2 regions of the Amycolatopsis viridis genome follow, and region 2 is predicted to be linked to the other one. Evidence: riboswitches for the same ligand, from Rfam matches in the RefSeq annotation. Region 2 holds a riboswitch; the other holds the start of a gene.
The links. Region 2 has a riboswitch for thiamine pyrophosphate ahead of thiO (glycine oxidase ThiO). Riboswitches for the same ligand answer to the same signal wherever they lie in the genome.
Positions count from the first base shown of each region.

Region 1: it holds a riboswitch for thiamine pyrophosphate, as region 2 does, so the genes downstream of both, FHX46_RS05980 (thiamine ABC transporter substrate-binding protein) here and thiO (glycine oxidase ThiO) in region 2, are expected to answer to the same signal.

Region 1 is NZ_JAANOU010000001.1:1,188,680-1,194,857, forward strand. It holds gene FHX46_RS28970 (hypothetical protein) at 340-651, opposite strand; gene FHX46_RS28975 (hypothetical protein) at 638-880, shown strand; gene FHX46_RS05970 (hypothetical protein) at 1,385-1,606, opposite strand; gene FHX46_RS05975 (4a-hydroxytetrahydrobiopterin dehydratase) at 1,669-1,959, opposite strand; TPP riboswitch at 1,993-2,102, shown strand; gene FHX46_RS05980 (thiamine ABC transporter substrate-binding protein) at 2,124-3,164, shown strand; gene FHX46_RS05985 (ABC transporter permease) at 3,161-4,762, shown strand; gene FHX46_RS05990 (ABC transporter ATP-binding protein) at 4,765-5,775, shown strand; gene FHX46_RS05995 (ABC transporter permease subunit) at 5,772-6,178, opposite strand, start outside.
Region 2 is NZ_JAANOU010000001.1:770,450-776,627, reverse strand. It holds gene FHX46_RS03905 (MarR family winged helix-turn-helix transcriptional regulator) at 1-364, opposite strand, end outside; gene thiG (thiazole synthase) at 451-1,212, opposite strand; gene thiS (sulfur carrier protein ThiS) at 1,217-1,417, opposite strand; gene thiO (glycine oxidase ThiO) at 1,417-2,523, opposite strand; TPP riboswitch at 2,518-2,625, opposite strand; gene thiE (thiamine phosphate synthase) at 2,657-3,313, shown strand; gene FHX46_RS03880 (hypothetical protein) at 3,387-4,292, opposite strand; gene FHX46_RS03875 (GntR family transcriptional regulator) at 4,461-5,189, opposite strand; gene FHX46_RS03870 (SIS domain-containing protein) at 5,318-6,178, shown strand, end outside.

The DNA.
Region 1 (6,178 bases), 420 kb from region 2:
TCGGCGCTGTGCTGTGACCACTACGACCGGTTCCGCCTACTTCGGTAGGTCCAGGGCCGGTCTTCATTCTTTCTGGGTGGTGTGCTTGGGCGGAGCAGTCAAGGAGTACCGACGCTACGACCAGCAGGTCGACCTGCTCGCCGAGCGCGGGATGGATGTCCGAAATGGCGCTTCCCCAATCTCTCGTAATCGACCGCGAGACACGAACGATGAGCCACGCGGGTTCGGCCTGACGGCGGTACCCGGATCGGCGGGTGGGCGTGCGGGGCCGGTTCACACCGGCCTGGACGGCACGGAACGCCCAGGCCGGGGATGCCTGGGCGTTCCGCACCACCGAGGTCAGCAGGTCACGTTCACGGTGCCGCTCGGTTCGAAGGAGACGTGCACGTGGTCGTAGTGGTTGGCCGTGGCGTCGCCGCGGTCTTCCATCGCCGACCAGCCGCTGCCGTCGTTGTAGCGCTGCCGCCAGATCACGTACTTGACGTTGAACTCCGCCCGGTGGGCCAGCACGTAGTCGGCGATGGCGTTGCCCTTCGCCGTGTCCACCATGAAGTCCAGGGCCAGTCCGCTCGGGTGGTCGCTCGTACCGGAGCGGCCCGCCCGGCCGCCCACCTCGGCCACGTCGAACTTCGCCTTGATGTGGTTGCCCACCTTCGCGACGTGGGGCAGCGTCCCGGCCAGCACCGAGGAACACGCGTTCGCCGCTGTGGTCGTGGTCCTCGGCGTCGTCGTGCTGGACTTCAGGGTCGTGGTGGTCGTCGAGGTCGTCGAGGAGGCCGGCGGGGTGGTGGTCGTCACCGGGGGCGGCGGCGGGGTGGTTGTCGTCGTCAGGACCGGGGGCGGCGTGGTCGTGACCGGTGGTGGCAACGGCGCCATCTGAGCCGCCAGGCCGGAGGTGTCCGTCCGGCTGAGGTTGCCGGTCAGCCACACGGCGAGGCCCAGCACGACTGCCGCGGCCAAGCCGATCGCCAGCGGAACCGTCAACGATTGTGTTTTGGATCTATGTCGACCTGCCATTGCGGAAGATCACCAGTTTCGGGGAGGGGACTTATTCAGCCATTCGGGGGATGGCCGCCGGTCAGATTACGAACCGGACACGAAGAAGTCACCAGCGAGTGGCTAGGCACACAGATCATCTGCGCAGGAAAACGGCCCGCCGGAAGTTCCGGCGGGCCGGTGGCCGGCTGGGCTCAGCCCAGAACGGCGAGGGCGAGGACGGCGACCAGGGTGATGGCGGTGGCCAGTCCGGTGACCCAGGCGCGCTGGACGGGCGACAGGGCGGGCGTGCTGTTCATGGCGACCTCAGGGGTGAGCAGGTACTTCCGCGCGTGACAGCGCCCGCGAGGCCCCGGTCGTTACGGCCTGGTCACTGGTGTGACCTATTTCACTCCTGCGGCCCTCGGTGCCGGGCCGTATACCAGAACACCCCGCCCGCCGCGGCGATCATCAACCCGAACGACAGCACCGCGACGACGACCGCCTGTGTCTCGCCCGCGGCGCTGCCAGGATCGGACGGCGTGACCGCCTGCGCCGTCCCGGCCAGTACTGTCAGCAACAAGGCGACCGCGGCTCCCAAGCCGGCCAGTCGCGCGACAACCTTTCCCATGTGCGTTCCCTCCACCCGGGAAACGCACCGGACCGGCCCCGATGTTGCCGGTCCGACGGAGATCACAACGCGTCGATCGTGCTGTCGATCTGCTCGGCCAGCGACACGTCCTGAGCGGTGATCCCGCCCGCCGAGTGCGTGCTGCACCGGAACGTGACCGTGCGCCACCGGATGTCGATGTCGGGGTGGTGGTTCACGCTCTCCGCGATCTCGGCGACCCGGTTCACCACCGCGATCGCCTGCGGGAAGTTGGCCAGCTCGGCCGTGCGCTCCAGCACGTCGCCCGAGCGCTGCCAGTACGGCAGCTTGTTGAGGGCTTCGGAGATCTCCGTGTCGCTCAGTAGTTCCGCCATGTGCTCCATGGTGGTACCGCGGCGGGTACGCTGCACGGTTGCCACGGGAGTCCGGGTTGTCCGGGCTGAGAGGCGGGCCTGTCCCGCGACCGTTCGCACCTGATCCGGATCATGCCGGCGCAGGGAGGCCCGACTCCTCTCGCCGGCCCGAGCGAGGAGTGGTCATGAAGTTCCGCACGGGCGTCCTGGTGGGCCTGGTCGCCGCCCTGACCGCCGGTTGCACGCTGGCCGGCAACGACAGCGCCTCCGGCCCGTCCACGGTCACGCTCGTCACCCACGACTCGTTCGCCGCGCCGCAGCAGGTGCTCGACGCGTTCCAGCAGCAGACCGGCATCAAGATCAACGTGGTGAAGAAGGGCGACGCCGGCGCGCTCACCAACACGCTCGTGCTCACCAAGGCCAACCCGATCGGCGACGCCGCGTTCGGCGTCGACTCGACATTCGCCTCCCGTGCGCTGAGCGAGGGCGTCTTCACGCCCTACACCAGCCCCGAGGCCGACCGCGGCCCGCAGCGCTACGCCGTGGACTCCGAGCACCGCCTCTCCGCGGTCGACCTGGGTGACGTGTGCCTCAACATCGACACCGGCTGGTTCGCCCAGCACGGCGTCCCGGCGCCGGCGACCTACGACGACCTGGTCAAGCCCCAGTACAAGGACCTGCTAGTCGTGGAGAACCCGGCCACCAGCTCGCCGGGGCTGGCCTTCCTGCTCGGCACCGTCGCCCGCTACGGCGAGCAGAACTGGCAGAACTACTGGACCCAGCTCAAGGCCAACGGCATGCGGGCCGACGCGGGCTGGGAGGAGGCGTACGGGCAGGACTTCTCCGGCTCCTCGGGCAAGGGCCCGCGGCCGATCGTGGTGTCCTACGCGTCGTCGCCCGCGGCGGAGATCGGCGATGACGGCAAGCCGCGCACGAAGGCCCTGCTGGACACCTGCTACCGCCAGGTCGAGTACGCCGGTGTGCTCGCCGGTTCGCCCAACGCGGCCAACGCGCAGAAGGTGATCGACTTCCTGCTGTCCCAGCAGTTCCAGGCGACGGTGGCGGAGAACATGTACGTCTACCCGGCCCGCGAGGGCGTGGCGCTGCCCGCGTCCTGGACGACGGCCGCCCCGCTGCCGCCCAACCCGGCGAGCCTGCCCGCGGCCACCGTGCAGGCCGGGCGTGAGCAGTGGATCTCGCAGTGGCGCTCGTTGCTCGGCCAGTGAGCCGCGCCGGGCTCGGGCTGGCGGCACTGGCCGTGCTGCCGCTCGGGTTCCTGGTGGTGTTCTTCGCGTGGCCCGTCGGGGCGATCCTGCGGCTGGGTTTTGTCGACGGCGGGGTGTTCGCCGCGCTGGCCGGGGGCGAGACGTGGCGGCTGGCCTGGTTCACGCTCGCCCAGGCCGCCGGCTCGACCCTGGTCGCGGTGGCCGCGGGCATGCCGGTGGCGTTCCTGCTGGCGCGCGTGCAGCTTCCCGGGGTGGGGATCGTGCGCACGCTCGTGCTGGTGCCGTTCGTGCTGCCCACCGTGGTGGTCGGCCTGGCGTTCCGCGCCCTGTGGACCGACGGTGGCTGGTTGTCGATCGTGCTGGCCAACGCGTTCTTCAACGTCGCGGTGGTGGGCCGGACGGTCGGTGGGCTGTGGGCGCTGCTCGACTCGCGCGCCGAGGATGCCGCTCGCGCGCTCGGCGCCTCCCGGTGGCGGGCGTTCCGCTCGGTGACGCTGCCGGCGTTGATGCCGGCGATCACGTCCGCGGCGGCGGTGGTGTTCCTGTTCTGCGCCACCAGTTTCGGCGTGGTCCTGATCCTCGGCGGCGCGCGGTACCGGACGCTGGAGACCGAGATCTACCTGCGCACCGAAAACCTGCTCGACCTGACGGGCGCGGCGGCCCTGTCACTGGTGCAGATCGCCGCCGTGCTGGCCGTGCTGCTGCTCGGCGCGGCGGCGCGCCGGCGCCGGGAGAGCGCGTTGCGGCTGCGGTCCCGCCGGGAGACCGCGCGCCGCCCGGTCCGCGGCGAGTGGGCGGTGGTCGCGGCCGCGGTGGCGGTGCTCGGGCTGTTGCTGACCCCGATCGTCGCGTTGCTGGTGCGCTCGGTGTCCGCCGGCGACGGCTGGAGCCTGGCCGGCTACCGGGCGCTGGCGGGCACCGGCAACGACGGCACGTTGCAGGTGTCCGGCTGGGATGCGGCGCTGAACTCGCTGCGCACCGCCACCGACGCGACGGTCCTCGCGATGGTCGTCGGTGTGTCGGCGTCGGTGCTGCTGGTCGCACTGCGGCGGTCGCCCGGGCGGCTGGCGCGCGGGGTCGGCGAGTCGATGGACGCCGCGCTGATGCTGCCGCTCGGCGTGTCCGCGGTGACCGTCGGTTTCGGGTACCTGGTGACCCTCGACGCGCTGCCCGGCGACCTGCGCCGGTCGCCGCTGCTGGTGCCGCTGGCACAGGCGCTGGTGGTGATCCCCCTGGTGGTCCGGACCGTGCTGCCGGTGGTCCGCTCGATCGACGACCGCCTGCGCCAGGCGGCGGCGACCCTCGGTGCGAGCCCGCCGCGGGTGTGGCGGGAGATCGACGTGCCGCTGGCGATGCGCGCGGTGATCGCGGCGGCGGGTTTCGGCTACGTGGTCGCGCTCGGCGAGTTCGGCGCGACGAGTTTCCTCGCGCGCCCGCAGGCACCGACGCTGCCGGTCGCGATCGCGGCGCTCATCGCGCGGCCCGGGCAGCTCAACAACCAGATGGCGTACGCGGCGTGCGCGCTGCTCATGCTGGTCACCGCGGCCGCGGTGATCGTGATCGACCGGCTCGCGTCCGGCCGGGTGGGGGAGTTCTAGCGATGGCGTTGACCGTGTCCGGCCTCACCGTGCGGTATGGCTCGTTCACCGCCGTCTCCGGCGTGGACCTGGAGATCGCCGACGGCGAGGTGCTCGCGTTGCTCGGCCCGTCCGGGTCGGGCAAGTCGACTCTGCTGCGTGCGATCACCGGCCTGGAACCGGTCAGCGCGGGCAGTGTGCGGTGGGACGGCGCGGACCTCGCGCGCGTACCGGTGCACCGGCGCGGGTTCGGGCTGGTGTTCCAGGACGGTCAGCTGTTCCCGCACCGCGACGTCGCCGGGAACATCGCGTTCGGGCCGCGCATGCACGGGATGCCCGCCGCGGAGCGGGCGGAGCGGGTGAACCGGCTGCTGGACCTGGTCGGCCTGGCCGGTTACCAGCGGCGTCGCGTCACCGAGCTGTCCGGTGGTGAGGCGCAACGGGTCGCGCTGGCCCGTGCGCTGGCGCCCGAGCCGCGCCTGCTGCTGCTGGACGAGCCGCTGTCCGGGCTGGATGCGGGGCTGCGCGAGCAGCTGGCTGTGGACCTGGCCGAGGTGCTGCGCACCGCGAAGATCACCGCGCTGCTGGTCACGCACGACCAGGAGGAGGCGTTCACACTGGCCGACCGGGTGGCCGTGATGCAGGCCGGGCGGATCCGTCAGGTCGGCGCGGTACGCGAGGTGTGGCGCCGGCCCGCCGACGAGAACGTGGCCCGCTTCCTGGGCGTCACCACCGTGACCGGCGGCGAGGCGGTGGCCGGGGTCGTGCGGTGCGCCTTCGGTGAGGTCGCGGTGCCCGACGCGGCGGACGGGCCGGTGCGGCTGGGGCTGCGCCCGAACGGCTTGCGGCTGGCGGCGGACGGCGTCGCCGGTGCGGTGCTGAGCACGGTGCACCGCCGCGACCACGTCCGGCTGTCGGTGCGTACCGCCGCGGGCACGGTGGACGCGGTCGCGGCGGTGTCCGCCGACGTGAACCCGGGCGACGAGGTCCGGCTCGCACCCGACCCGGACGGCGTGGCCCTGCTCGGGAGCTAACCGTCCTTCGTGGACAGCCGGGCGTAGGCCAGGGACAGGCCGATCACGATGTAGCACGCGGCCCGGATCGCGCCTTCGCTGAGCTGACCGGTGGGTATCGGATCGCGCAGGATGTCCGCGATCGCGTTCCACGACTTCGGCAGCAGGAACGGGTGCAGCCAGTCCACCGCCGACAGCAGGAGCAGCACCGTCGACACCACCGTCCCGGCCAGCACCGACACCACCACGAGCATCGGGTGCTCGGTGCACGCCGAGATCGCCAGCGCGATCGCCCCGACCGCCCACAGCTGCAACGTCACCCAGGCCGCGGCCAGCGCGACGCGCCCCAGGGCATCCGCAAAGGACAGTGTGTTGCCGGACAGGGTGAACAGGGACCCGGTTCCGTTGATGACCAGGCCGGTCA
Region 2 (6,178 bases):
CCGGCGACAGCCGGTCGATGCGTTTCTGCAGCTCGTGCACCCGGGTGGACCGCAGATCGAGCAGCATGCGCTCGCCCGCCGGGGTGGCTGTGGCGAGCCACGCCCGGCGGTCGACCGGATCGGGTTCGCGGCTCGCCCAGCCCGCGTCCACCAGTGAGGCGACGATCCGGGACATCGTCGCGGCCGCCACGCCCTCCTTCGCCGCCAGGTCACCCAGCCGCATCGGCCCCAGCACGACCAGGGTGGACAGCGCGGAAATGGAGCCGTGGCCGGGGCCGGGCGTGCCGGCCTGCCGCAGTGACCGGGACAGCCTGCCGACGGCGAGGAACAACCGTCCAGCGACATCCTCGGTTGACTCAACCACTCTCGAGCTCCTTCGCCTCGCGGACCGTGCGGGGTGCGGTAAACCATACGGGCTCGTCACGGCAAGCCGAGGTGAAGTCCGGATTCTCAGCGCGGCGGGCTCGACGCGTGCGCCCAGAACCGCTGCGGGATGCGCCCCGCCTGACGCGCCAGCCGCCCGGCGGTCACCGCGGACCGCATCGCGTACGCCATGCGTTCCGGGTCCTGTGCCCGGGTGACGGCCGTGGCCAGCAGCACCGCGTCACAACCCAGCTCCATCGCCAGCGCCGCGTCCGAGGCGGTGCCGATCCCCGCGTCGAGGATGATCGGCACCCCGGCGCGGGCCACGATCAGCTCGATGTTGTGCGGGTTGCGGATCCCCAGCCCGGTGCCGATCGGGGCGCCCAGCGGCATCACCGCGGCGCAGCCCGCCTCCTCCAGCCGCAGGGCGAGCACCGGGTCGTCGTTGGTGTAGGCGAACACGGTGAACCCGTCCGCGACGAGCTGCTCGGCCGCGTCGAGCGTCTCGACCGGATCGGGCAGCAGCGTGCGGTCGTCGGCCTGCACCTCCAGCTTGATCAGGTCGGTCTCCAGCGCCTCGCGGGCCAGCCGCGCGGTGAGCACCGCCTCGGCCGCGTTGCGGCAGCCCGCGGTGTTCGGCAGGAGCCGGATGCCGAGCCGGCGCAGCAGATCCAGCACACCCGAGCCGCCCTCGGTGTCGGCGCGGCGCATCGCGACGGTCGTCAGTTCCGTCCCCGACGCGACCAGCGCGCGTTCCAGCACGGACAGGTTCGCCGCACCACCGGTTCCGATGATCAGCCGCGAGGAGAGCTTGTGCTCCCCGATCACGAGCTGGTCGCCGTCGAACATGACCTCACCCACCTTGCACCGCCGTCAGGATCTCCAGGCGCGCCCCGGCCGGCACGACCTGCTGCGCCCAGGTGCCGCGCCGCACCACCTCGCCGTCGAGCGCGACCGCCACACCGCGGTCGGGCGCGTCGATCGCCCTCATCACGTCGGCGACCGTCGAGCCGTCGGGGAACGCCCGCCACTGGCCGTTGACCTGCACTTCCATCAAACCCCTCCTGGTTCCAGCCGGCCCGGGTCCGCCGCGAGCGCCTCCTCGGGCGGTTTCTCCCCGGCCAGCCACGCCACCACGGCGTCGGCGGTCACCGGCGCCATGAGCAGACCGTTGCGGTGATGACCGGTGGCGGCGAGGACGCCGTCCCCCAGGTCCCCGATGAACGGGAGCGTGTCGACGCTGGCCGCGCGCAGCCCGGCGGCGGTCTCGACCAGCTCGTACTCGTCGATGCCGGGAAAGATCCGCTCGGCACCCTCCAGCAGCTCGCGGACGCCGCGGGCGGTGACGGTCCCGTCGAACCCGGCCTCGTACTGGGTCGCGCCGAGGACCAGTTCGCCGTCCGCCCGCGGCACGAGGTACACCGGCCGCCCCTCGACGACGGCGCGCACGGTGCGCGCGGGCGGTGGCAGGCTGGTGCGTCGCGCCCGCAACCGGAGGATCTCGCCCTTCAGCGGGCGGACGCCGCGCGCCAGCAGCGGGTGCAGCCGCGCGCTGTGGGCGCCGGCGGCGATCACCACGACATCGCAGCGGAGGTCGCCGCGCGCCGTCCGGACGAGGCCCGGTTCGACGGCGATGGCTTCGCCGGCCGTGAACTCCGCGCCGCGGGCGACCGCGGCGGCCTGGAGCGAGCGCAGCAGGCGGCGGTTGTCGACGGCCAGGTCACCGGGCACGAGCAGGCCGCCCCGCACGGCGCCCAGCCCGGGTTCGAGCGCGCGCAAGCGGCGGCTGGTGACCTGCTCGACCTCGCGGCCGACCGAGCGCAGGTAGCCGGCCACGATGTCCAGCTGGTCGGCGTCCGCGCGGTCCAGGGCGACGACGACCGTCCCCGCGAAGGACAGCCCAGGGTCGCCACCGTCGTGCGCAAGCGCTTGCGCGAAATCTGGCCAGCGGCGCAGCGACTCCTCGCCGAGGGCGAGCGACTCCTCCTCGCCGGGCCAGGCCTCGGTGACGGGGGCCAGCATCCCGCCGGCCACCCAGGACGCACCGCGGCCGGGTGCGGGGTCCACGACGGTGACGCGGTGCCCGGCCGCCGCGGCGCGCCAGGCCACGGACAGGCCGATGACACCGCCACCCACGACGGTCACGTGGTGCTTGCTCATCAGAATCACGCTCCCTGCGCCGGCATGATCCGGATCAGGTTCCACGGTCGGAGCGCTCCAGCTCCCTCTCAGCCCGTGACCCGGGCTCCCGTGCGGACAACCACACCCTAACCCGCGAGATAGGGTTCAGGCCATGCCAGGGCTCAGCGGGGACCAGATCCGGAAGCGACTCGACACGGCACGGCTGTACCTGTGCACCGGGGACCGGCCGGATCTGGCCGAGTTCGCCGACGCTGCACTGGCCGGCGGTGTGGACATCGTGCAGCTGCGGGACAAGCGGGACGACGTGCCGCTGGAAGCCCGCCAGGAGCTCGCCGCGCTGGAGATCCTGGCGGAGGCGTGCGCACGGCACGGGGCCTTGCTGGCGGTGAACGACCGGGCGGACATCGCAGCGGCGGTGGACGCAGACGTACTGCACCTGGGCCAGGACGACCTGCCGGTGCCGCTGGCGCGCCGGATCATCGGCGACGAGCCGGTGATCGGCCTGTCCACGCACGACGTCACCCAGGCACGGGCGGCGGCGGTGGAAGATGGAGCGGACTACTTCTGCACCGGCCCCTGCTGGCCGACACCGACCAAGCCGGGCCGCCCCGCGCCGGGGCTCGACCTGGTGCGCGCGGCCGCGGAGTTCGGCACCGCGCGGCCGTGGTTCGCCATCGGCGGCATCGACGCGGAGCGGCTGCCGGACGTGCTGGCGGCCGGAGCGTCCCGGGTCGTCGTGGTGCGGGCGATCACCGAGGCGGACGACCCCGCAGCGGCCGCCAGGGCACTGCGCTCCCAGCTCCCCTAGCCGGCACGAACACAGCAACGGGCCCTCCGCGAAACCTCGCGAAGGGCCCGTCCGCGACCGCGGGTCTGGTGGGTCAGGGGCTGGTCGGCGCCGTCGTCTGCGTCGGCGAGGCCGTGGAGGGCTGTTGCCGCGCGCTGCCGCTCGGGGTGGTCGTCACGGGCGGCTCGGTCTCCTCCTCGCTCGATGAAGTCGGCCTGCTGCTCGTGCCGGCCGGCGCCTTCTCGTGCGGCGTGGAGCTCCGCGTACTCGCCGGGACCTCGCTGGTCTTCCGCTGCTCGGCGCCCCCGCCGGATCCGCCGACCACCCGGCCCAGCGTGGTGCCGGTCCCGCCGGACACGGTGCTCCCGGTGGCGGTCTCAAAACCGGTGATGGCCAGCATGCCGACCACGAACGCCACGACACTGGTGGCCGCCGCGAGCGCCCACCGCGTCTTCCACCAGGCCTTCTTCCCCGATGCCGGCGCCTCCTCGGTGGCCGGTGGGTCCACCGGCTTCGGGATGAACACGGTGCGCTCACCACGCGCCGACCCACCCTGTCCGGCGACCGGCATGCGCCGTGTCGGGCCGCCCAGCGGCGGCGGCGCCACCGGGTGCACCACCCGGGTGCGCTGCACGTCCGTCAGCTGCGCGGCCGGTCTTCGCTGCGTCGTCCCGTTCTGCTGCTGGTGCCTGATCAGCGGATGGGTCGAGCGCGGCGCCGCCACCGGCGGGACCACGTTCGTCTGCTGCCGGGTCTCCGCCACCGCCAGCAGCTCGGCCGTCCGCCGGGCCGCCGCGCGGGTGCGCCGCAGCGACCGCAGGTAGATCTCGCTCCCCACCGTCGTGACCACGCTCGCGATCCCGGCGCCGATGACCGTCCCCGCCACGCCCAGCGTGGAGCCCAGGAAGGCAGCCGTCACCGCGGCCAGCGCCGACGCCACCACCTGCGCCGGAGACAGCCCGGACTTCTTTTCGCCGCTCTCTTCCTTCACCTCGGTCATGATCGCGGTGTGTTCGCTCTCCCTCTCGTGGTTACCCCGTCGTGTCCAACGTGTGTGTCGATTGAGATGCTCCCCGCGTTGCGGGATGGTGACGGAAGCCACTCTCATCGTCCACAGTGGACCGACTCGGGTTAACGATTCCTTGACACGTCAAGGGATCTTGTGAGGTCAGGGGCGCCGCAGGGTGGTGACGAACTTGTACCGGTCACCCCGGTAGATCGACCGCACGAATTCGACCGGTTTGCCGTCCGTGGCGAACGAATGCCGGGACAGCAGGAGCATCGGCGTGCCCACGTCGGCACCCAGCAGGTCGGCCTCCTGCGGCCCGGCGAGGGCGGTTTCGATGGTTTCCTCCGCGCTGTCCATCTCCACGCCGTAGTGCTCCCGCAACACCGCGTACAGCGAACCGCCCGCCGACACGTGCTTGCGCAGGCCGCGGAACCGGCCCAGCGGCAGGTGCGTGGTCTCCAGCGCCATCGGTTCGCCGTCGGCCAGGCGCAGGCGGCGCATCCGCAGCACCTTGGCACCGTTGCGGATGCCGAGCAGCTTCGCCAGCTCGGGCTCGGCCGTCAGCTCCTCCACCTCCAGCAGCTTCGACGACGGCTCACGGCCCTTCGCGCGCATGTCCTCGGTGTAGGAGGACAGCTGCAACCGCTGCGCCAGCTTCGGCTCGGCCGCGAACGTGCCCTTGCCCTGGACGCGGTGCAGCCGGCCCTCGGCGGTCAGGTCCGCGAGCGCCTGGCGCACGGTGGTGCGGGAGACCGCGAACTCGGTGGCCAGCGCGCGCTCGGTGGGGATCGGCGAACCCGGCGGCATCGTCTCCAGCAGGTCGAGCAGATGCTGCTTCAACGCCCAGTACTTGGGCTCGCGCTGACCGCGCGCAGGTGACTCCAACATGACCGAACTCCTCCTCGAACCGCGCCCCTGGCGCAGGATGAAACTACCCTTTCCACCGGGGCGCGCGCCCGGGGTAACATTGGTCTAGACCTGCGAAGGGATCAGGGATGAGCAACCCCGGACAGCACATGGCCGCCGAGATCGCCGATCAGCCGGCCGTGCTGGGTGGACTGGTGGCCCGCCGCGCCGAAATCGCCCAGGTCGCCCGGGAAATCGCCCGGCGGCCCCCGCGGTTCGCACTGCTGGCCGCACGCGGGTCGAGCGACCACGCGGCGCTGTACGCGAAGTACCTCATCGAGGTCCTGCTCGGTCTGCCGGCCGGACTCGTCTCACCCTCCACGGTGACCCTCTACGGCGCACGCCCCGACCTGCGGGACGTGCTGCTCGTCTCGGTCAGCCAGAGCGGCGGCTCGCCCGACCTGCTCGAGTTCACCCAGACGGCGCGCAAGCAAGGCGCACTGACGGTCGCGGTGACGAACACGCCGGCCTCACCCCTGGGCGGCGCAGCCCAGCTGTCCGTGGACATCGGTGCCGGCACCGAGACCGCGGTGGCCGCGACCAAGACCTACTCGGCCACCTTGCTCGCGTTGTACCTGCTCGTCGACGCGGTCCGGGGTGGCGACGCGGTGGCTGCTGCGGAGATCGAGCCGCTGGCCCGGCAGGCCCTGGACGTCGACGTGCAGCGCGCGGTGGACCGCTACCGCTTCGTCGACCGGATCATCACCACCGGCCGCGGCTACTCCTACGCGACCGCGCTGGAGTCGGCGCTCAAGCTCGCCGAGACCAGCTACCTGGCGGCCCGTGCGTACAGCGGCGCGGACCTGCTGCACGGCCCGGTCGCGGCCGTGGACGAGGAGACCGCCGTGCTGGCGATCACCAGCGCCGGCCGGGGCACCGCCGCCCTGACGGACGTGCTGACCGCCGTCGCCGACCGGGGCGCGGACGTGCTGGCCCTGGGCTCGTCCGCGGGTGACGTGCCGGCCGCGGTC